4 regions of the Paenibacillus sp. FA6 genome follow, and region 3 is predicted to be linked to each of the others. Evidence: riboswitches for the same ligand, from Rfam matches in the RefSeq annotation. Region 3 holds a riboswitch; each other region holds the start of a gene.
What was found. Region 3 has a riboswitch for thiamine pyrophosphate ahead of ACP8HI_RS02285 (ABC transporter ATP-binding protein). Riboswitches for the same ligand answer to the same signal wherever they lie in the genome.
Positions count from the first base shown of each region.

Region 1 (5,943 bases), 590 kb from region 3:
CTCTTGGAGTTCTAATCACCTTCGCTGAAGAGGTCCCAAGCGCAATTGCTCTAGTGTTCACATCTGCTTTCTCAACGACTGCGGCAACAGGTGGTTTCGTCGGGGCGACGATTATGCTTGCAATACGCAGTGGTGTAGCAAGAGGGATCTTTTCCAACGAGTCTGGACTGGGAAGTGCACCAATCGCTGCAGCTGCAGCCAAAACGAAATGGGCAGCTGAGCAGGGATTGATTTCGATGACAGGTACCTTTATCGATACGATTATTATTTGTAATCTGACCGGACTGACTTTATTGGTAACAGGAGTATGGAATGGAAATAACGAAGGTGCGCTTATGACACAGGCAGCATTCGCCAGCGCTTTCCCTGCATTTGGAGCAGATTTACTGACGATCTGTTTGATATTGTTCGCATTTACAACTATTCTAGGATGGAATTACTATGGGGAACGATGTGTTGAATATTTAATAGGGGTAAAGGGGATTAAACCATATCGTTTCTTGTTTATAGCATTAGTAGCTGGTGGAGCATTTATTAAGCTTGATGCCATATGGATTATTGCAGATATTATGAATGCATTGATGGCATTCCCTAACTTGATTGCACTACTAGGTCTATCGGGTGTTGTAGTATCTGAGACACGTGTGTATATGGAGGCAATGGGTAAGAAGAAACAGAAGGAATGAAGTTGAACTTGTCGAATGGTATGTAGTGGACTCCCTACCTTATTAGAGATGGGATATAATAGAGTAATGTAAGCTCATCATATATCATAAACGACATAAAGGAGACTATTCAACTATGCATACACACGCTAGTCTTTTGGAACAAATGCAACAAATGAGAATTAACCAACAAGGTGTCGTACTTGTACACTCGTCCATGAAAAGCTTAGGTGAAGTAGAAGGTGGGGCTGATACGGTCATCAACATGTTGTCAGAATTTATGGAAGACGGACTACTAGTTTTCCCTACTCATACATGGGCTAATATCAACGCGAGCAATCCTGTATATTATGTGGAAGAATCACCTTCTTGTATTGGTATCCTTCCTGAAATATTCCGTAAGCGACCGGGTGTCGTACGGTCTTGGCATCCCACACATTCCGTGGCGGCCCTAGGAGAGGGAGCGGAATCATTCACTACGGGTGATGAAGTGTTTGATACACCATGTGCTAGAGGTTCAGCATGGGGCAAATTGTTGGATCGACAAGCGACCATACTACTTGTTGGGGTAGATTTGCGCAGGAATACTTTCATGCATGGGGTAGAGGAATGGGTTGATATTCCAGGTAGAATGACCGATGATCCTGAACCGTTGCAAACCGTCTTGGCTGATGGAACCGTGATTGAAGTACCATCCCGTAGGCATTGTGGACAGTCATGGTCAGAGTATTTCTGGAAGGTTGAGGACGTGATGGTGAAGCATGGTGCGATGTATTTAGGACAATTGGGTGATGCGGTTGTACGTGTATGTGACACGGTCAAGATGACCGAGGTTCTTACAGAAATGCTGCGTGAGTATCCCGATTTATTCTCGGACAATGAACCATTAAACGAGCATATGCAGCAGTTATTTGGATAAGTTAGTGAAGAATAGAATAGTATACGTATTCCTATTCTTTATAGTAATGACTTTAGGAATTTGTTCGAGGGCATTTTCAGATGTATTACCCTTGTTTGTATCACGACATTTCGGAGATGCTTTGTGGGCAAGTATGATTTATTTCGGTTGTCGGATATTGTTCGTACAGCAAAAATTGCTTATCTCTGTTTATTTAAGTTTAATATTTAGCTTTACGATTGAATTCAGCCAGTTGTATCAGGCGGATTGGATTATTGGAATACGATCAACACTATTGGGAGCATTAATATTAGGAAAAGGTTTCTTAGTCATTGATTTAATCCGATATGTGGTAGGGATTACTTGTTCTTGTATTATGGATTATTACTTGTTTAACCGAGGAGGAAGAAGATGAGTAACCTGAAATGGTTAGAAGGTTGGTATGAGAATCATTGTGATGATGAGTGGGAGCAGACTCATATTTTGAAGATTGAATCGATAGACACTCCCGGATGGAGATTAACGGTACCTTTACTTGAGACTGAATTAGAGGGGAAAACGTTAGATGAAATTATCATTGATCGGAATGATCATGATTGGGTGAGATGTTGGATCAAAGATGGATATTTCGAAGGTGCAGGTGGATTGAGAAATTTAGAAGAGATGATACAGATCTTTAAGGAATGGGCGGAAAGCTAGCAGAGAGATACCGTAGTAGGGAGTTGATTTTAAATGATACTTCTTGACTCATTTATAACCATAGAATCTTTCATGTGGTTGTTTCTAGCGGTTTTTATGATCCATGACTTTGAAGAAATCATATTTGTGGAGTCCTGGATGAAGAGGAATTATGCTACAATCGACAAGATCATACCAAAGGTTGCGCGGAAACTAGTTAAGAACATGTCAGAAGTGAAATCATCTCAGTTCGCGGTAGCGGTATTCATGGAGTTCATTGTTTTTATACCCATTACCTATCTGGCTGTGGAGCAACATCATTATGTTCTATTCATAGGCTGTAATGCCTTGATGTTTGTACATGTGTTTACTCATCTAGCACAATCCTTATATTTGAAATTGTACACCCCAGGGGTATTAACAGCACTAATTGTGATTTTGCCATACTCAGGATATTTGTTTTATAGATTAATAATCGAAGACATTGTTACTCTAAAAGAAATATTGTTATACGCTCCTTCAGGGTTAATCGTGCTCCCTTTAGTGTTACTAGGACATAAGGTAGGTAAGCTAGTGATACGCAATTAATAAATAAAAGTTATTCTATTATTCCAATATTTGTGTTAGTATGTATCCAATTGAATACGTTAGATCACTAGGGGTGCTATTTGGCTGAGACGGAATGTGTGATTCCAAACCCTTTGAACCTGATCTGGATTATACCAGCGTAGGGAAGTGAGCTTGAGCTTTGGTTAAGATCGTTTTGTATGCGTGTATACGTCTGCATTCTTTTGACTATAGTTATAGGCCACCTTCTATTGCAGAAGGTGGCCTATTTGGTGTTCTATCATATCCGAGATTCGACTTGAGGGAAAATAGGGAGGGAGTACAATGTCAGCGCGAGAATTACATGTGATCTCGAATGGTCAGTCTGAGCTGGAACGCTTTGCAAGGATAGCGGCACTTATTCATCCTTTTGTAACAGCATTTCATATAAGGGAGAACTCAAGTCATGCGGCCGACCTTTGGGCAGGGATATTGGCTTTAAGAACAGTTGGAGTACCTCTTAGTAAAGTGATCATAAACGACCGAGTTGATGTCGCTTATGCCGCTGGAACTGGGGGAGTCCAGTTAAGCTACCGTAGCCTAGAGGTGCAGGCAGTGAGGAGAGCTTTTTCTAGATTGCGAATAGGACGTTCTGTTCACGATGTTCAAGAGGCAGTGGAGATGAGTGAGCAAGGAGCTGATTATCTAGTGTACGGACATATCTTCCCAACAGCTTCTAAGCCAGGACAGCAAGCTAGAGGAACGAAGGCATTAGGGGAAGTTGTGAAAAGAGTCCCTATTCCAGTTATCGCGATCGGGGGCATTAAGCCCGACCATGTGCAGCAGATTGTCGCAACTGGAGCAGCAGGAATTGCAATACTATCGGGAATTACCGCAGCAGATGATCCATTAAGGTCGGTGAAGGACTACCGAGAGGCATTAGATAGTTTAGAGGAAGTTCAAAAAGTCAACTTTTTGAACACGGAATTAAAGTTTATACCCAAAAACCTTTAGGAGGTCAATGACCAGAATGAAGCAATTAGATGCCATTATTATAGGTGGGGGAGTGATTGGAAGTTCGATTGCTTACCATATGTCCGCAAGAGGCATGAATGTGATTCTCTTGGAGCGTGATCGTCTGGGAAGTCAAGCTTCGAATGCGGCAGCGGGAATGCTTGCGGCACAAGCTGAAATGACCGAAGTTGGACCGATGTTCGATTTGGCGCGGGCAAGTCGTGCGTTATTCCCAAAGCTCGCTACGGATCTAAGAGAGTTAACAGGGATAGATATTGGTCTAAAGCGTAAAGGTCTACTCCGTGTAGCAGTAACAGAAGCGGATGTGACCGAAATTCAACGTACATTAGCTTTTCAAAAGACAGTAGGGGAACAAGCTGAGTGGTTGTCATTGGAGCAAGTGAAGCAACGGGAGCCGGGCATTTCTTCAGATCTGCTTGGAGCAATGCTAGTTGAAGAAGATGGTCAAGTGGATGCGCCTGAGTTATGTCTCGCATTTGCCAAAGCAGCGGCAGCACTTGGAGCACAAATTAAGGAGTTTACTGAGGTGAAATCTCTTATTTATGCACATGGGCGTATGACTGGAGTGGTTACAAGTGAAGGAACAGTTCATGCTGATCAGGTCATCATTGCTTCAGGAACGTGGAGTGGGCCACTTCTTGAGCAGGCTGGATTGACATGCCCAATTTATCCGGTCAAAGGGGAATGTTTCTCTGTTCTAAGTCACACACCGTTGCTACAATCTACGATATTTAGCCATGGTTGTTATTTAGTTCCGAAGAAAGGCGGGCGACTCGTTGTTGGAGCAACTGCAACTGCACATAGCTATGATCGCAAGGTCACTTTGAAGGGAATATCCAAGTTATTAGAGTCAGCGAAGCAACTGTTACCGGGTATCGTCGAAACAGAGTGGGAGCGAGCTTGGAGTGGGCTACGTCCACAGACATTAGATGGCTTACCTTATTTGGGTGAACATCCGTCGCTGAAGGGACTATATGTGGCGGCAGGGCATTATCGTAATGGTATTCTACTTAGTCCAATGACTGGGAAGCTAGTTGCAGATTGGGCCGAAGGTAAGACGGAGAAGGTTCTTTCACTAGAAGCTTTTCGGGTAGATCGGCATCAGAATGTTCCTAATGAAAGGGCAGGTGTCCTATTATGAAGTTACAAATTAATGGTGAACAGGTTGAAGTATCAAATAACTGCAAGACGGTCGTCGATTTACTTGTATATTTCGGGCTAGAGAGCAAAGTTGTTATTGTTGAGTGGAACCAGCATATTTTGGAGAAATCAGATCATGAGACAACATGCTTGACGGATGGAGACCGAATTGAGATTGTACATTTTGTAGGGGGTGGCTAATTTGTTGAAGATAGGAACACATGAATTTAGTTCAAGATTGTTATTAGGAACAGGGAAATTCCCAAGCTTTGAGATTCAAAAGGAAGCCGTTGATGTATCTGAGACAGAAATCTTAACGTTTGCGGTTAGACGGATGAACATATTTGAGGCGACTCAGCCTAATTTTCTGGAAATGCTAGATGTTAGTAGATATACATTACTCCCGAATACAGCAGGTGCTTCAACGGCAGAAGAAGCTGTTCGCATCGCTAAATTAGCGAGAGCATCTGGGCTGTGCGATATGATTAAAGTCGAAGTGATTGGTGATTGGAAGACGCTGTTGCCAGATCCACTGGAGACGTTAAAAGCTTCTGAAATGCTTCTAGAGGAAGGGTTTATCGTTCTTCCCTATACATCTGATGATGTGTTGTTGGCCAAGAGATTACAGGAACTGGGTGTTCATGCCATCATGCCAGGTGCGTCCCCGATTGGTTCGGGTCAGGGTATTATTAATCCATTGAATCTTAGTTTTATTATCGAGCAAGCAACGGTACCCATCATTGTAGATGCAGGCATAGGTAGTCCTGCTGATGCGGCTTTCGCTATGGAGCTTGGAGCCGATGCCGTATTGCTGAATTCCGCTGTTTCAGGGGCGCAGAATCCCGTGAAGATGGCTTTAGCAATGAAGCTCGCGATTGAAGCGGGGAGATTAGGATTTGAAGCGGGTCGAATTCCGAAGAAGCGCTATGCTTCTGCTAGTAGTCCGATGGAAGGATGGATTAGCACTTGAATGAGCGATAT
Region 1 covers NZ_CP188820.1:1,090,780-1,096,722, forward strand. The annotation lists gene ACP8HI_RS04995 (alanine/glycine:cation symporter family protein) at 1-686, shown strand, start outside; gene ACP8HI_RS05000 (AAC(3) family N-acetyltransferase) at 802-1,584, shown strand; gene ACP8HI_RS05005 (DUF2809 domain-containing protein) at 1,631-1,978, shown strand; gene ACP8HI_RS05010 (immunity 53 family protein) at 1,975-2,262, shown strand; gene ACP8HI_RS05015 (HXXEE domain-containing protein) at 2,296-2,829, shown strand; TPP riboswitch at 2,889-2,992, shown strand; gene ACP8HI_RS05020 (thiamine phosphate synthase) at 3,133-3,801, shown strand; gene thiO (glycine oxidase ThiO) at 3,818-4,963, shown strand; gene thiS (sulfur carrier protein ThiS) at 4,960-5,163, shown strand; gene ACP8HI_RS05035 (thiazole synthase) at 5,165-5,932, shown strand; gene ACP8HI_RS05040 (thiazole biosynthesis adenylyltransferase ThiF) at 5,929-5,943, shown strand, end outside.
Region 1: another riboswitch for thiamine pyrophosphate. It lies ahead of ACP8HI_RS05020 (thiamine phosphate synthase); the one in region 3 lies ahead of ACP8HI_RS02285 (ABC transporter ATP-binding protein).

Region 2 (5,943 bases), 2.2 Mb from region 3:
CTCATCGAGTAATAGTATCCGTGGATGACGGAGAAGCGCTCGTGCAATGGAGATTCGCTGACGCTGTCCTCCCGTTAGGGAGGCTCCATCACTATGTATCATTGTATTGTAGCCTTCAGGCCAACTAACAATAGTTTCATGAATTTTAGCTAACTTAGCTGCTTCGATCATCTCTTCTTCTGTCGCATGAATGTTATCTAACAGAAGATTGTCCCTAATCGTTGTATGAAATAGAAATGTGTCTTGAGAGACAATACCGATCTGCTTCATTAGAGAATCTTCACTCACAAGTCGTAGATCAATATCATCGATGGATACAGTACCTTCCTTCGGGTCATAGAAACGAGATAACAGCTGTAACGCGGTGCTCTTGCCCGAGCCACTGGGCCCAACGAATGCCGTATACCTTCCAGCAGCAATGCTTAGGCTGACTTCCTTTAACTGATCGGTTCCTTCCGTATACCCAAAGGTCACGTTGTTCATCTGTATATTTCTCGTAAGAGAAGGAAGCTCAACAGGTACCATTGCCTCTGGCACGCTCGGTTGATGATGAAGTATTTCACCTATTCGCTTGAAGCTTATACTGGATTCAATAATATCCGGGATCATAAATGACAGGTTGACACCAGCTTGTCCTACACTCATAAATAAGGTAAAGAAAGCAATAAAGCTACCGATTGTCATCTCATCTTGAAAAATTAAATATCCTCCGAAGCCGATCATTGTACCATTTAATAGTAATAAGGTTGTTAAAGGTAGTCTTTCTAAGAGTGAATTCATAACATGCATCTTTAAGCCAAATGAAAATAACTGTCGAATTTGTTTCTCAGCGCGCTCTCGAAATCGCTCTTGCTGATGTAGAATTTTAATCGTTTGATATCCCTTGACTGTTTCATCAATTGTATTGGCAAAATGCTCTTGTGCTTCTTTATAGTTGATATTAGAGGCTTCCGCACGTCCCTGCAGTAGTTTGGGACCGACAATCATAAGTATCGATCCGAACAACATCATCAATGTGAGTTTCCACTCTATTGAGAATAATACGGTAAGACCTAACAGGAAACTTAGGCCTTCCTTCAGACTAAAGGGAACTGAGCTGTAAATAACATTTTCAATAGAGGACATATCAGAAGAAAAGCGAGTAACTAGATCACCCACTCGGTAGCGCTGATAGAAAGGAAAGGATTGCTTCTGCATGTGAGTAAACAATTGGATGCGAAGTTTCTGGACCACCTTACCGCTTAGTTTGGAGAGTGCATAATCCCCTCCCAGCCCAGCAACGATACTAAGCGCCCCCCCAATGACCAGAATACCTAGTATGATGAAAAAGGCTTGATAATCCTTGGGGGTAAAAGCTAAGTCTACCAAATACTTAAGACTCAATGGTGACGCTACCGCATAGGCAACTTCAATCAATAAGCCGAATAAAAAGATGCCGCACAGCAACTTATATTGTATAAAATGACGAACAACCATTTGTAGAAAACCCAATCCTATCGCCTACCTTTCAGTAGTCCTAGATTACAACAGGTTGGTATAGACTGTAAATCAACTTTGTAGAACTCTGCCTTGAGGCGAACCAATATCCCATACTTTACAGCATTTTCTACTAGACTGCAGTATCGAAAGAGGGGGATGAACATAAATAAAGGCGACTTTCCATTAAAAACTGAATGGAAGTCACCTTTGTCAAATTAAATTCAACTTAACAAATTAAATTCATAAGTTTTTTACTGGGCTCTTCGGATGTTGGGGGTCTTTCTCGTTTAGGAAATCCACTTTCTTTGCTTTCCGTCCTTATCCGTATACAGAATATCTGCAAGTTGAATATCAAGGATGACATAATTAGGATCCCTTGGTCCGTCAAACCACTCCTTCAAATCATCATTCCAACATCTTTCCTTCAAATTGTCATCCGTGCAGATTGAACAGGTCCCTTCCATAACGACAACCTCTTTAGTACCTCCAATTTCATACCCAATGAGCAATGATACATTTGGATTATTCTTCAACTCCTCTACCTTATGTGTTCTCCGATCGCTTACCAAATGAATGCTCAATCCTTCATTATACAACATCATATATCTCTGCTTCGGCTTATTACCTTCAATAGTCGCCAGAGAACAAATCTTATTGTGGTCTAAAATTTTCGTTATATCCTGCTCTATTATCTTGTTGTCCATTATGGATCGTGTTCCCCTTCCTCATGTTGAATGTACTTAAAGCATATGATTTATTGTACCCATCCAAGTAGAAACGGATTCGCCGTCCTTTTTTAAGGAGCTTATGCTTCCGATGCTAGCGATACTCCGTATCACTTTAAGGCACCCGTTTCAGCGGAAATATAAGGATTAGAGTATCAAGAATCAATTTCATAATTACGCAAATCGATTTAGATGCATCGGCGATTATGAAATTGATTCAAGTGAAACTTATACTTTCTTATATTTTAAAAGAATACGAATCAGCCTCTAAACAATTCCTAGCTGGACACCCCTAGCCCAGTCGATTATAATGACGTAGAACGCCTTAACTACATAAGTACCAGGGGTGCTGGAATTGGCCGGCTGAGATTGTGTCCCACAAGACACTGACCCTTATACCTGATCTGGATAATGCCAGCGTAGGAACGTATCCGATATGGTTACATTCATATCTTTCTTGCGCCCACATGCGTCCCGATTACGGGGCGCTTTTTTGTCGAATACTAATAGGACATGGAACAATAAGTCCAACAGAGGAGAGAGCAGAATGAGAAAGAAAAGAACATTGTCGATACTTTTAACATGCCTACTATTACTCGTAATAGCGGGTTGTGGGGGAACTAAGAATGAACAGAATGCACAGACTAGTAAGAAACTACAAGACGTCAAGATTGTCTTGGACTGGACTCCTAATACCAATCATACGGGACTATATGTAGCGAAAGATCAAGGATATTATGAAGATGAAGGTCTGAATGTTGAGATAGTCCAACCAGGTGCTGGTGGAGCCGATACGATGGTCGCTTCAGGGGCGGTGCCTTTTGGTATAAGCTATCAAGAGAGTGTGACACTAGCAAGAACACAGGACGTCCCGCTCGTCTCTATTGCCGCAGTTATTCAACATAATACGTCCGGTTTCGCGGCACCTGCTGACCGCAACATTAAATCACCTAAGGACTTTGAAGGTAAAAGTTATGGAGGTTGGGGTTCTCCTGTAGAAGAAGCCATCATGGGCTCTATCATGGAGAACGAAAAGGCAGATGTTAAGAATGTTAAGATGATCAATATGGGCGATGCCGATTTCTTCACCGCGGTTAAGCGTGATATCGATTTCGCATGGATCTTCTATGCATGGACGGGTATTGAAGCAGAGCTTCGCAATGATCCAATCGACATGTTATATGTTAAAGATTATGCTGTAGAACTAGACTACTACACACCTGTCATTGTAACGAACGAGAAGCAGATCAAGGATGATCCTGAGCTAGTCAAAGCTTTCCTCAAAGCAACAGCCAAAGGCTATCAGCTAGCCATTGACAAACCAGAAGAGGCTGCTGATATACTTAGTAAAGCAGTCCCTGAGTTAGACAAAGATCTTGTTCTCGCAAGTCAGAAATGGCTTAGCCCACGTTACACAGATGATGCCCCTCGTTGGGGTGAACAAAAGGTAGAAGTATGGCAGGGCTATACAGATTGGATGCTAAGCCATAACCTTCTGGATAAACAGATTGAAATTGGAAAGGCATATACTAATGAGTATTTGCCACAGTTACCATAAGCAAACATTATCTCCAAATTCGAAAGGATTGAACATATAATATGGCAAACACATTATTGAGCATTCAAGTTATTCCAAAGACACCTGGAAATGAAGATTCCATTCCTTATGTAGATCGCGCAATTGAGGTCATCCAACAATCCGGAGTGAAACATGAGGTTCATCCTCTAGAGACCACAATGGAAGGCGAACTTAGCGAGTTATTAGACATTGTGAAGGATATGCATAAGGCTCTTGTCGAAGCAGGGAGTCCAAGTGTCATTTCTCAGATCAAGATCGCTCACAATCCACAAGGGATCAGCATGGATAAGTTAACAGAGAAATATCGTCCATGAGATTGTGGTGGAACAAAATCTGGCCGCCCTTCGTGGCGGTCTTCTTCTTATTGATGATATGGCAGCTATGTACGTCTTTCTTCGAGATTGAGAAATGGATTCTCCCCTCTCCAACTGATATTGTTCGTGAAGCTTCCGCTCAATCGGGCGGATTGTGGAAACATACTTTAGCAACAGCGAGGTTAACCGGTGTTGGGTTCCTCATCGGTAGCTCAATAGGTCTGTCTATCGCCATTGTATTGCATATGATTCCTTTTCTTAAGTCGGCCTTATATCCTCTACTGATTCTCAGTCAGAATGTACCGACCATCGCGCTTGCTCCACTACTGATGATCTGGTTCGGCTTCGGTCTTCTTCCCAAATTCATCGTCATTACGCTGGTCTGCTTCTTCCCAGTAGCTATTGCCATGATGGGCGGGCTGAGGCAAACGGATCCAACCATGCTTAGCTATATGCGTATGATTGGAGCAAGTAAGAGGCAAATCTTCTTTAAATTAGAGCTTCCACACTCGCTCCCAGCTCTGTTCTCAGGAATTAAGATCGCAGCGACGTATAGTGTGATGGGTGCAGTCATTGCAGAATGGATCGGTTCCGATAAGGGTATCGGTTATTATATGATGCTACAAAAAGCTAGCTATCGTACGGACCGCATGTTTGTTGCAATCTCCATCATTATTGTTCTTAGCCTCATGATGTTTGCTATTATAGGTCTGCTAGAGAAGTGGTTAGTACGCTGGAAGCCACGTCAAGAACACAAATAAGCCTACCATTACTAACTTATGAAGGACGTGTTTCTCATGTTGGAATCCTATATACCGAAAGACAATATCCTAAGTGGTAACGTCCATTCAGCATCACAAGCCTTAAAAGTCACTGATATTAACAAAAGCTTCGGTAAACAAGGCCAAGATTTATCTGTGCTGAATGGTGTTTCCCTTACCGTAGAACAAGGAGAATTCGTCTCTCTCGTCGGTCCTTCAGGATGCGGTAAAAGTACGCTATTTCATATTATTGGAGGATTAGTACAACCCGATTCTGGCGAAGTATGGATGAATGGACGCGAAGTCACGGGAGAACGAGGCCATATTAGCTTCATGCCACAACAACCCGCTCTATTTCCTTGGCGAACCATTGAAGATAATGTCATTCTTGCACAAGAAATAAAGGGTACATCCAAGAAAGACGCACGTAAGGAAGCTCGAGAGTGGATTGCTAAGGTGGGTCTCTCCGGATTCGAACAAGCATATCCTCACACGCTATCCGGTGGAATGCAACAGCGAGTTGCATTCCTACGCGCACTTCTCAGCCCAGAAGAACTAATATGCCTAGATGAACCCTTCAGTGCGTTGGATGCATTGACGCGAAGTGATATGCAGCGTTGGCTACTTAATATTTGGGAAGAGAATCAGCGTTCTGTCTTATTCATCACTCACAATATCGAGGAGGCTTTGCTGCTATCCGACCGCATTTATGTATTCTCAAATCGACCTGGATCTGTATTGCAGGTCGTAGATGTGCCACTCCCTCGACCACGACGAGAAGAGCTTACTGATGATCCTACCTTTCTAAAGTTAAAACGGGAATTGTCGCAGTTGATGAAAGAAGAGCAAAAAAAATAGGATCTACGAATCACTCGCAGCCCTATCCTTTCCACATATTTTTCTTAAGCTTCTACGATGGGTAACTACAAATATCACAATGAGTGCAATGCAAAATATGACATATGATACGATCAATTTCCGTAAGTCCATATCAGGGAAAATGAGCGATGAGCTAATTATGCCGAATAACCATATATGTGAGAGCGTGCCTACAATAGAGGACCAGGTATACGTAGACACTTTAA
Region 2 covers NZ_CP188820.1:4,305,794-4,311,736, forward strand. The annotation lists gene ACP8HI_RS19765 (ABC transporter transmembrane domain-containing protein) at 1-1,491, opposite strand, end outside; gene ACP8HI_RS19770 (pyridoxamine 5'-phosphate oxidase family protein) at 1,767-2,183, opposite strand; TPP riboswitch at 2,537-2,647, shown strand; gene ACP8HI_RS19775 (ABC transporter substrate-binding protein) at 2,752-3,762, shown strand; gene ACP8HI_RS19780 (thiamine-binding protein) at 3,804-4,097, shown strand; gene ACP8HI_RS19785 (ABC transporter permease) at 4,094-4,858, shown strand; gene ACP8HI_RS19790 (ABC transporter ATP-binding protein) at 4,895-5,716, shown strand; gene ACP8HI_RS19795 (TVP38/TMEM64 family protein) at 5,720-5,943, opposite strand, start outside.
Region 2: another riboswitch for thiamine pyrophosphate. It lies ahead of ACP8HI_RS19775 (ABC transporter substrate-binding protein); the one in region 3 lies ahead of ACP8HI_RS02285 (ABC transporter ATP-binding protein).

Region 3 (5,943 bases):
TACAGTTAATAAATATATAATAACAATGAAAGATGCAGCTTTCCTACATTGTAGGATCGGCTGCATTTTTCATTGTACATGCTATAATTGTCGGTTACTATCAATATAAGTGCGAGTTCAAAAATTAAGGAGTGATGAAAATGGAATGGTCAGCAGAACAAGTTGCTGAATGGATGTTTACTGAAGTAAAGGCTTCTGGAAAATTAGTTCAAACAGAAGCAGTTACGCATATTATCGAACATTTTGGAGAACAATTTATTTATGTTAATGATAATGGCAACCAATCCATCTCTAAAGATGTAAAGAAAGTTTTCAAGAAATTACACGCTGGAAAAGCAGCCTGGGATCGCGATGGGTTTTTCTGGTATTGGACTTAATTAACTTGTTTTTTTATTACCTATTTAGAAAGAAGGGTGCTGGAATATTTCAGCACCCTTTTCTTTATAGCATTAATATTGTGTATTACCAGACTGACTTGTCTTCCCTGAAGCAAATCCCTTGAAAAGTGTAGGGACTCCAGAATACCTTGTATTTGTAATTTTCCCTTGGCTTGTACTGCTATCTGTTCTGAAAATGGAATCCTTCACTTTAGAAATATCCGAATTATCAAGTGTCATGTTAACCGCGTATGCAGTTCCGCCATTTTGACGAACTAGTTTCCCAATATCGTTAGCTTTAAAGTTCTTAATATTAATGGTACCTGCAGCATTCATTTGAAACACTTTATCATATGCTTTATATGCTCCACCACCCGTAATATTAACCGTACCTGAAGACTTGAGTGTTAAAGCATCCTCCCCAACATCCAGCCAAGTCACATTTGTAATGGTAGCGTTTCCATAACAATGAACTCCATCAGCCCCAGGAGCGCCGATGATAACATTCTTCATCGTTGCGCCCGCTTCTAATTTGAAAATCGGTTTTTGATTTTCAGCTTGGCTGCCATCTCCGAGTGTACTTGCATTTGCAATATAAGTCTGACCCTGACCATCAAATGTTGTACCCGCGGCAACTATAATCGTCGTACTGACAGTAATTGGCGATGCTGCTTTAACTTCTGGTTGAAACCCTACTAATGAAATCATTACTCCTGCAGCTAACACGATACTCAATATTTTTTTCATGATAACCATCCTTTACTATTTTTTGATACAAACGGATGTGCACCCCCGTCTACATCTGAGTTAAGACTAGCAGACAATCTAGGGTTCCGAAATAATCATTTTGTTATATATGGTTATAAAACTATTATATTACATGGATTAATTGATGTATTTGTATGCAACATAGCCATTATAAAAGCCGCAAGCATCATGCTTGCGACTTTTTCGTATTCCTAAGTGTTACTTCACTCTGAACTTTGACTCAACAGCTTTATTGAAATATTGGAAGGATCTTTCACGAACCAACCACCATCCCGATGAGTAACACTAATTCCCGCATTCTTTAATTGCACAATGACAGTATCAAGTTCATCCTGATTAGGAAGAACCCATGTGAAGTAATCTAATCCGACCGCATTTGCCGGTGCAGATGGTGCGCCCACTCCTGCCCATGTGTTTAAGCCAATATGATGATGATACCCTCCTGCAGATACGAATAATGCCATCGCACCATAATGAGCGGTAACGTCAAGCCCTAGAGTATTACAGTAAAATTCCTCCGCCTTCTGCAAATCTGATACATGGAAATGAACATGTCCAATAATCGTTCCTTCAGCTAAGCCATTCCACTCCTGCCCATCAGATATCGCAAGCAGCCCATCAACATCAACTGGATCCGTCGTCATCACATATTGTCCCTGTGCATCTCTCTTCCATGTTTCCCTTGGACGATCCGCATAAATCTCGATACCATTGCCGTCTGGATCACTAATATACAATGCTTCACTGACTAGATGATCTCCTTGGCCCGCATTAATGTTGTGCTTCATCAAGTTACGTAATGATAGTCCTAATGAAATGCGATCAGGTACTAGAATTGCGAAGTGATACAATCCAGCAACCGATCTTTCCGGTAAAACGACTGCATTCTCTATTTGTTCTAGAACCAACAACGGTTCTTTACCATCCACTGTCAACTCAGCCGTATTCTCTGTCAAATTCAAAACTCCTAAGCCAATAACCTCTTTATAAAATACTAAGGAACGTTCCAAATTGCTAATTTTCAATTTCACATATCCAATTTTTGTGCTTGGATGTATTTTCTTAACCATTGAGCATCTTCCTTTCAAAGTAAAATGATTTATATAAGTAATAGTAATAATTATTCTGTATGATAAATATATCATGATTTTTTTTCTTAGTCAATAGAGATGAGTCTATAAATACGAGTTCAAAAAGTCAGGTTTTCAACACCGAGAAGATTGGATGAAGCAAGGGAGAGAGGAGCGGAGCGTAGGCAGTACCTACGTGAGCACCGGAAAGACCGGTTGAATTCAATCTTCGATGTTGGATACGCCTCTTGGTATACTTCGTGATCAAAAGATGACTTTTTGAACATCCTCTATACATATTTGTAAATTGTGTTATATTGGATAGGTTATCAATTAAATAAGACCTTGTATTTCACTAGGGGAGTCTAATGACTGAGATGGAACTTGATGTTCCGGACCCTTGGAACCTGATCTGGATTATACCAGCGGAGGGAAGTGGAACGAAATCTTCAACTCATGCATATATTTGCTCACTTATTTGCCTGAATGAACTTTTTGGCCCACTCATTTCCTTTCGGAAATGGTTGGGTCTTTATTTGTTTACGGGAGGCGATTACCGCGATATTATCACTACAGAATTTAACTTACTCTTTTGCAAGTACATACGAATCCCCAATCATTCAGGAACTATCTATGGATGTTCATACGGGTGAATTCATTTCTGTTATAGGAGCTAGTGGTTCTGGTAAAAGCACTCTGTTTAAGCTGATTGCAGGACTGCTAGAGCCTATGGATGGAGAAATATATATACATGGCAAAAGGACATTGAATCGTCTAGGAACAGTGGCTTACATGCCCCAGAAGGACTTACTTCTGCCTTGGAGAACCGTTCTAGACAATTGTCTACTCCCATGGGAGCTTAATCGGAAACTTCATCGTGAACTAGATCAGCGTAATAAAGAGAAGATCACAGCAGATATTCAATTAACATTAGATCGTTTCGGTCTAGGGAAATACGCATATGCCTATCCAGATGAATTATCAGGTGGGATGCGACAACGTGTCGCTTTTCTCAGAACACTCGTAACAGGCCAAGATCTGATGTTATTAGATGAACCCTTTGGTGCCCTTGACGCAATGACCAAAAGAAAGATGCATCGTTGGTTACTAGATCTTTGGGATGATCTACATAAGACTGTCCTTTTCATTACACATGATTTGGAAGAAGCCATTTTATTAAGTGATCGCATCTACCTCATGTCCCATGACAGTCCTCAAGGTGTAGAAGAAATCATCGTTAATTTACCTAGACCAAGGCACTACGAGATGAACTATGACCCTCACTTTATACAATTGAGGCAGGACTTGGAGCGAAGATTACATGAGAAGACGCCTTTTTAAACGCTGGGCACATGATTATGGATGGTTTGCACTTCTTTTTACACTACTCCTAATAGCTTGGGAATCGGTGGTCTCTTTAGGATGGGTACCTTCCTTTATTATTCCCTCACCCACCTCGATTACCCGTGCATTATTTGAGAATGGGCATCTATTGATCAGTCGGCATTTAATCGCAACTTTAGAAGAGGTTGTCTTAGGTTTTATATTATCTGTTAGTGGGGGCATTATTCTTGCTATAAGTATGCATATTTCACGTCCACTTGAGAAAGCACTCTATCCGTTCATGATTATTAGTCAGACCATCCCCTTAATCGCGCTCTCTCCTATCTTCATCATGTGGTTCGGTTACACGATTTGGAGTAAAGTAGCGGTGGTCTTCCTAACTGCATTCTTCCCGATTGTAGTAAGCACCTATGACGGTCTAAAAAAGGGTGATCGCGAGTATGCAGAGTTACTCATGACGATGGGAGCCAACCGCTGGGAACTATTCTGCACCATTGAGATGCCTATGGCCTTACCTTCCTTCTTCTCGGGACTGAAACTCTCCATCGTATATTGTGTCGTTGGAGCTACGATTGGCGAATGGCTAGGAGGTACAAAGGGGCTAGGCTACTATAGTCGAAGAATGTCGAGCAATATGCATACGGATGAGATGTTTGCATCCATCTTGTTACTTTCTTTACTTGGGATTTCCTTATTTATGATGATCGTAATATTAGAGAACAAGTTTCTAAAGAGGAGAGGTTTATCGAAATGACTATAAATAAGAATATAAATATGGGTATGAAAAAAGTTATCCCCGTTCTACTGGCACTGGCACTCTTTTCCTTGACCGCTTGTGGCAATACGTCTAACTCGAATCAAGCAACTGACATGCCAACGGCAATCGTAGAGAATAAGCCTCAAAAGCTGAGCATTATGCTCGATTGGTATCCGAATGCCGTTCATTCTTTCCTGTATACAGCACAAGAAAATGGATACTTCGCGGAACAAGGGATTGAACTAGATATCCAAATGCCTGCCGATACCAATGATGCTTTGAAATTAGTAGCTGCTGGAAAGGTCGATCTAGCCCTAAGTTATCAACCACAATTACTTATGGCTCGCGGTGAGAATATTCCCGTTAAATCTATTGCTGCTATCGTGAGACATCCATTGAATCATCTTATGGTACCTACTAATGGAACGGTTCAATCTCCCAAAGACCTGGCTGGTTTAACCGTTGGATACTCTTCAATTCCTTTATATGAAGCTATGGTACATACCATGATTCGAAATGATGGGGGCGATCCTGAAGACGTTCATTTGGTTGATGTAGGCTATGATCTCATTCCGGCCATTGCTACTTCCAGTGTTGATGCCATTATGGGTGGATTCATCAATCATGAACAACTAATACTTGCTAAGCAAGGTCACGCTGTAGTCGCTTTGAATCCTACGGATTATGGTGTTCCGGATTATTATGAGCTTGTCCTTGTCGCTAGTGAGCAGGGATTGAAAGACAAGCAAGAGTTACTCGCGAAGTTTGTCACAGCCATTGCCCAAGGACAACAGTACGTACAACAGCATCCTGAGGAAGCACTATCCATACTTTTTGAACATGAAGATCAGACTTCACCGCTAGATAAAGAAATAGAAACGAAGAGCCTAGAGATTCTATTACCACTGATGGATGCGAAAGAACAGGCTTTCGGATATCAATCACCTGAATCATGGGAGAGCGTCAATCAATGGCTCATTTCTAACAATTTACTACCTGACACTATAAAAGCGGAAGATGCCTTCATCAATTTCTAATTCATCTTAAGGAGGAAGTTAATCATGACATTTCTACAAAAGGTACGTCAGCATAATCCACTTGTACACAACATCACCAACACGGTAGTTACCAACTTTACAGCCAATGGACTTCTCGCCCTAGGCGCTTCACCCTTTATGGCAGATGCTCATGAAGAAGTTGCCGATGTAGCGAAAATCGCTAATGCTGTCCTACTAAATATGGGTACTCTCAATACTCATATTGTAGACTCCATTCTCATGGCAGGTAAATCAGCTAATGAGAATAATGTTCCAGTCGTATTTGATCCTGTTGGTGCTGGAGCCACCTCCTATCGTACAACTATTGCCCAGAGGGTCTCTCAAGAGATTAAGCTAACCGTGCTTCGTGGAAACGTTGCAGAAGTAGCCCATGTGATTGGTGAGAACTGGTCCATTAAGGGTGTGGAGGCCGGAACTGGTGAAGGAAACGTAGTTCAACTCGCACAAAAGGCAGCTCATAAGCTAGGTTGTATTGTTGTGGTTACGGGAGCGGATGATGTTATCACAGACGGACATACCACATTCCTTGCTAGTAATGGTCACCCTATCATGACAAAAGTCACCGGTTC
Region 3 covers NZ_CP188820.1:498,106-504,048, reverse strand. The annotation lists gene qoxD (cytochrome aa3 quinol oxidase subunit IV) at 1-9, shown strand, start outside; gene ACP8HI_RS02300 (DUF6953 family protein) at 141-377, shown strand; gene ACP8HI_RS02295 (pectate lyase) at 450-1,124, opposite strand; gene ACP8HI_RS02290 (VOC family protein) at 1,349-2,215, opposite strand; TPP riboswitch at 2,563-2,666, shown strand; gene ACP8HI_RS02285 (ABC transporter ATP-binding protein) at 2,702-3,556, shown strand; gene ACP8HI_RS02280 (ABC transporter permease) at 3,537-4,313, shown strand; gene ACP8HI_RS02275 (ABC transporter substrate-binding protein) at 4,310-5,353, shown strand; gene thiM (hydroxyethylthiazole kinase) at 5,378-5,943, shown strand, end outside.

Region 4 (5,943 bases), 1.2 Mb from region 3:
GTGTTCTCCAATAACTTTCATATCCTTCGCTTCTTCTGCCGTATAGCTTTGCACTTTTTCAGTTGATTCAACGTGGTATGTTTTCCTCGATAAGTTTGATACACAAATAAAACAATCTTCGTAGCTTTGAGCATCCACCACCAGCAAATTGGCTGGGATCCCGGTTACAATAACTACTGCATTTTGGGCCCGTTCTTCTGTCAAGATGATATTCCCCTTCTGTACCTATTTATAATATCATAGCGGTGTAAAGAAATTCTGTGTGTAATAAATATTATAATCACTCGAACTAATACCGAATGCAACACCTACACCCAACGTTTCAAAAGAAGACTTAAGTATGTTGCTTCGGTGTCCTGAAGAATTCAACCAACCAGAGTACGCATATATCGCGTTCTTATATCCTGCTGAAATATTCTCTCCGTATGCGCGGTATTTTCCCGCTCCACTTGCCGCAAGGCGATCTCCAGTCGATTTCCCATCTGGACTGTCATGGCTGAAATAGTTCCGTAACGCCATGTCTTGGCTGTGTTTTCTGGCTGCATTCGCCGCAGTGTTATTCCATTCTAGAGCATTCAGCCCTTTTCGTATACGTACAACATTCGTTAGATCAAATATCTGCCTTTCAAATGCCGTAAGAACTTCACCAGTTGAAGAGCGCTTGTCTTGCGCAGAGGAATTCATCTTAGTTGTATTTACTAGTAAACTCTCAGACTTCCCATTTCCCAACGTGTCCATAAATAAGGTGACTTCATAGTTAGTAGCTTCATAACTCTTCCATCGACCTTTTGAGTCAACACTAACTGTATCTCCCCATAACTTCTTCGCTTCTGCTTCCAAGTTATTTAGGCCCATCTTAGTATCTATAGACCAGCCATCTGCATTGGAATAAAGCGCAATGACCTTCCCATCTTGAACGCCTATCTGAGCATACTTCGAATAATCCTGATTATAGATGTACCAGATCATATTTGTTTCTGTGGCATCTTTTCGCTTGGGTTGGCCCAGCTTTGTAATCACTCTGGTCTCAGTATCTCCGAGGCTAATGCCATTCAAACTGAGACCAGTACTCTGAATCTCTGAATCCTTCAACGTCGGGTGAACCTGTTTCAGCCTGTAAATGAACGTCTGCGCTTCTGCCCTTGACAGGACATCATTTGGGGCGAAACTTTCCAGCGAACTTCCTCCTTGCTTCCCTTGAGCAATGCCCTTATCTAGTAGAAGCTGGATAGATTTCTTCTGGGAGAGGGGTTGCCCCATAACGGCTGCAAACAACTCAGCGACTTGTCCCCGTTTCATGTTCTGATTAACCTCTCCAGATATCGGCCATTCGAGTCCTTTGGCTACGTCATAATACGGTTCATACCATGAAGTATGCGGAACTGAATCCCTGATTGCCACCTGTGGATATGCCCGTAGGACCATGACTAGAAATTCTGTTTCCGTAACGATTTGAGAAGGACGGAATGTCCCATCATCATACCCATTACTAATTCCATTGCTTTGTGACCATTTCACCATTTCGTAAGCCCAATGCGATTCTGGGACATCCACATAGGTGAGCGATTCGGCCTTAATGGCTGTACCTGTTCCTACGATCCCCAAGATGACAAGTAAGGATAGATAAACTATCCATTTCAGCTGCTTTACCCGTCTTTTTATTCCAAACCTAGTTTCTGTCATCCTATCCCTCCTCTTCTACAGTAACCTGCCTATTCTTATGTCGGAATAAGAGTGAATAATCTGAATAGTCTCATTTATAAATGACGCTTCCACCCTCTTTAAATTCGTTCGCTTTATTCAACAGACCATTTCTTATGGAATCCTGTTCCTCTTGTTCCTTCTGTCTAGTTGAATCCCGAATATCATGAGAAATCCGCATGCTACAGAACTTGGGTCCACACATGGAACAGAAATGTGCCGTCTTAGCTCCTTCCGCAGGTAGCGTCTCATCATGATACTCCAGCGCTCTCTCAGGATCGAGCGACAGGTGGAACTGATCACGCCAACGGAATTCGAACCGGGCTTTGGACAGTGCATTATCACGGTCCTGTGCTCCCTTATGCCCTTTAGCTAAATCAGCGGCATGGGCAGCTATTTTATAAGTTATAACCCCTTCCCGCACATCATTCTTGTTCGGTAATCCTAAATGTTCTTTAGGAGTAACATAGCAAAGCATGGCCGTACCAAACCAACCGATCATCGCTGCTCCTATCGCTGAAGTGATATGATCATATCCTGGTGCAATATCCGTCGTAAGAGGGCCCAATGTATAAAAGGGCGCTTCGTTACAGATTTCAAGTTGCTTATCCATATTCTCCTTGATTAAATGCATCGGTACATGTCCTGGGCCCTCAACCATCACCTGAACATCATGTTTCCAGGCAATCTTCGTCAATTCACCCAACGTTTCCAGTTCTGCAAATTGCGCTTCATCATTCGCATCGGCGATAGAACCTGGACGTAAACCATCTCCTAAGGAGAAGGAAACGTCATACATTTTCATGATTTCACAGATATCTTCGAAATGCGTATAGAGAAAGTTCTCTTGGTGATGAGCAAGACACCACGCTGCCATAATGGAGCCACCACGTGATACAATTCCAGTCATTCGATTGGCAGTCAGTGGGATGTATCGAAGCAAGACTCCTGCATGGATAGTGAAATAATCCACACCCTGCTCTGCCTGCTCAATGAGTGTATCTCGATACACTTCCCATGTTAAATCCTCTGCTTTGCCCTTTACCTTCTCTAAAGCTTGATAGATGGGTACAGTACCTATTGGAACGGGGGAATTACGAATAATCCATTCTCTCGTTGTATGAATATTGTTGCCGGTAGATAAATCCATAATATTATCCGCACCCCAACGTGTAGCCCATCTCATCTTCTCAACCTCTTCATCTATGGAGGATGACACAGCTGAGTTTCCAATATTGGCATTAATCTTCACTAAGAAATTCCGTCCAATAATCATAGGTTCACTTTCAGGATGATTAATGTTCGCAGGAATGATTGCACGACCGAGAGCTACTTCATCTCTGACAAATTCCGGTGTTACGTTTTCTCGAATCGCAATATATTCCATCTCTGCTGTAATCACGCCTTTACGAGCATAATGCATTTGGCTTACATTTCTTCCTTTTCTAGCTCGTAAGGGATCCCTCTGCAAAGCTGGAAACACCTCTTCTCGTGAGGCTTCTTTCACATTACCGTTATCTTCTGGCTTGATTGTTCGCCCTACATAAGATTCAGAATCTCCACGTTCTTTAATCCACGATAAACGATTGGGATGCAATCCAACACGAATATCGGTATGCACTTCGCTGTCGGTATAAGAACCACTAGTATCATAGACCCGAACAGGTGCATTCTCCTCTATTCCAGATATACCCGAAGTGTTGCTAAGTGTAATTTCGCGCATTGGAACGCGAATGTCTGGACGAGACCCCGTTACATACACTTTTTTACTTCCTGGAAAAGCTGATAGATTAACAGATTCTTTCTTCATTTCGCTTGTCATTTCATTTCCTCCTATAAGTAAGATGATTTGATCAAGCGGAGCAAATTCTATTCAACAAATAGAAACGGATAAGCCGTCCCTTTTCAAGGAGCTTATGTTTCCGATACCAGCGATACTTCGTATCGCCTTAAGGTCTCCGTCTCTACCGAAATATAAGAAATAGAGTATCAAGTGATACTTATACTCCCTTATATTTAGAAAAAGACTGCCTCTGAGAAAGAGGCAGTCTTAAATAGACAAATAGAACTCCATTTCCTCCGCTGGCATTACCCAGATCAGGTTTGACGGTCGATAGTTGATCACTATCCTCTCAGCCTGGCATACCAAGCTCCCGTTACGATGTAATTGTTAGTTAAAGTATAACGAAGTAACCAGATAAAGCAATAGTAATTCCCAAATAACTATCTATATCCTTACAAAAGCGGAGTTACCTCCCAAATCATCACTGTTGTTAAAATTCAAGCTGTAAATCTGCGATTTCATCAATCTGTGCGGATTCCGTAGGATCAGCCGCAATCAGAAGGTCATAAACGACCTGATCTGGGACACTGTTATTCTTCTTTAGTGCAGCCAAATACCAACGAGCAATTTCACGGTTAGTTGCATTGGTATAATCTTCGCTCAAACCAATCTGTAGCGTAGCTATAGCTGCTTCCAATTTTTCAGACATAAATTGTATTTTTCCTGTATTCAGTGCTACAGCCGGAGCAACCGTAAGCGACCTTCCTTGCAGTTCTTGAGAAGACAGAGTCTTCAAATATTCCAAATCCGCCAGTACATGCCTGTAGGCCTCAAGCCCGATATTGAAATTCGCTTGCTTGTTAACACTGTCTTGCTGTGTGTGAGCCACCTGCCCCAGATCATAAGAGCGACTGATGAGAGCGCTGTACCACTCCATCTCCCAGAGGTCTTCGCTGTTTATGATATCTGTGTAATTCTCATTGAAACCAAGCTTTAGGGTAACCGCGGCCACCACAGGCTCTCCTAACATCAGCTGTATTTTACCCGTATTCAGAGCGATGGTCGGAGTGATGGAGAACGGACGTCCCTGCATCTGCTCCGGAGGGAGTGTCTTCAAATACTCCACACCGACCACAACCTGTTCGTATGTCTCGAGCCCTGTCTTGAAATACTCCTGTTTCAGAACATCATCCTTGAGGGTATGTGCCTGGTCTCCCATCGCAAGTGAGCGTCTAATCAATATATCATACCATTCAATATCCCAGATGAACTTATTGGCATTGTCACGGTAGACCGCGTGAGCAAGGTCGCTTTGCCCTTTAAGATCGTAGTAAGCTGCTAACTGCGTCAGTAATTGCTTGTTGTAAGGCTCGTCCTTGAGGGCGCGTGTCAGCACATGAAAGGACTCTTCAAGGAACTGCTCGTCTTGAGTCTGGTTAAACACCTGCTGATTAATCGAGGATAGGTACATCGCCGACTCCGGGTGGCTCGGACGCTTATCCAAAGCTTTAACCAACGGTACCTTCAGCTCTTCGTAGGACTCACTGATACCAAACAGGTTCTTGGCTTTCACAGCGGCATTACTCGACCCGATATAGCCGATCAAGATGAACACCAGAGAGACAGTGCCGATTCCTACTACAGAGAAATATCCAAGGCGTAGCCACGTCTTATTCCAGTTCCAACTCAGTGGCTTACTATCCATGACCACCGTCATCCCAGCCAGACCGATAAAGACAAGTATTCCCATGAAGGCATAGCTCATATTGAAGTCCAGTAAGCTATGAACCAGAATCGACAAGGCTATAATCAGATAAAAGAATCCATTATCGAAATCATCCTTATCTCTTTTTACATATCCACGAATATATTTATAAAAAATAAAAAGGATAAAACTCATAAACACGATAAATCCTAGAATCCCTACTTCAATCAAGTATTGTAAGAAGAAGTTATGTACCTGCCGGCTAGTATATGGGTTGTTCTGATATTGCTCATACAGTGAGGCCCAACCTCCTCCTCCGGCACCAAGGATCGGATAATCTTTAACGACTTTTAATGCATCCTTATAAAAAGTAATCCGCTCCAACACGCTATGCTGTTGGAAGTTAATGTTCTCCAGACGTGTTCCCATGTTCGCAGGCAATATGTTTCTCATGCTTGTTCCGATAAACAGGAAAGCTATCACGCCGACCAGCGCTACCGAGCCAAGTGGAATCCATAGTCCAGTTAGCTTGCCTGACGCAAGCTGACCCAGCTTCTTGTGCAGCCATGGTGTCGCAAAACGCTGGATGACCCAGCCAAGTACAGCAACAATCACAGAGCCTCCAAGTAAATATCCCCAGCCCATCCATGCTGCGGATGATGTGTAAGTGGTGTTCAGTTCAAGGCCCAATTCGGTCACAGGTGCTGATATTAATAACGAGACAACACCAGCGATTCCGAGCTGTACGATCCAT
Region 4 covers NZ_CP188820.1:1,672,222-1,678,164, reverse strand. The annotation lists gene ACP8HI_RS07730 (hypothetical protein) at 1-204, opposite strand, end outside; gene ACP8HI_RS07725 (CAP domain-containing protein) at 238-1,683, opposite strand; gene thiC (phosphomethylpyrimidine synthase ThiC) at 1,754-3,511, opposite strand; TPP riboswitch at 3,759-3,868, opposite strand; gene ACP8HI_RS07715 (O-antigen ligase family protein) at 3,975-5,943, opposite strand, start outside.
Region 4: another riboswitch for thiamine pyrophosphate. It lies ahead of thiC (phosphomethylpyrimidine synthase ThiC); the one in region 3 lies ahead of ACP8HI_RS02285 (ABC transporter ATP-binding protein).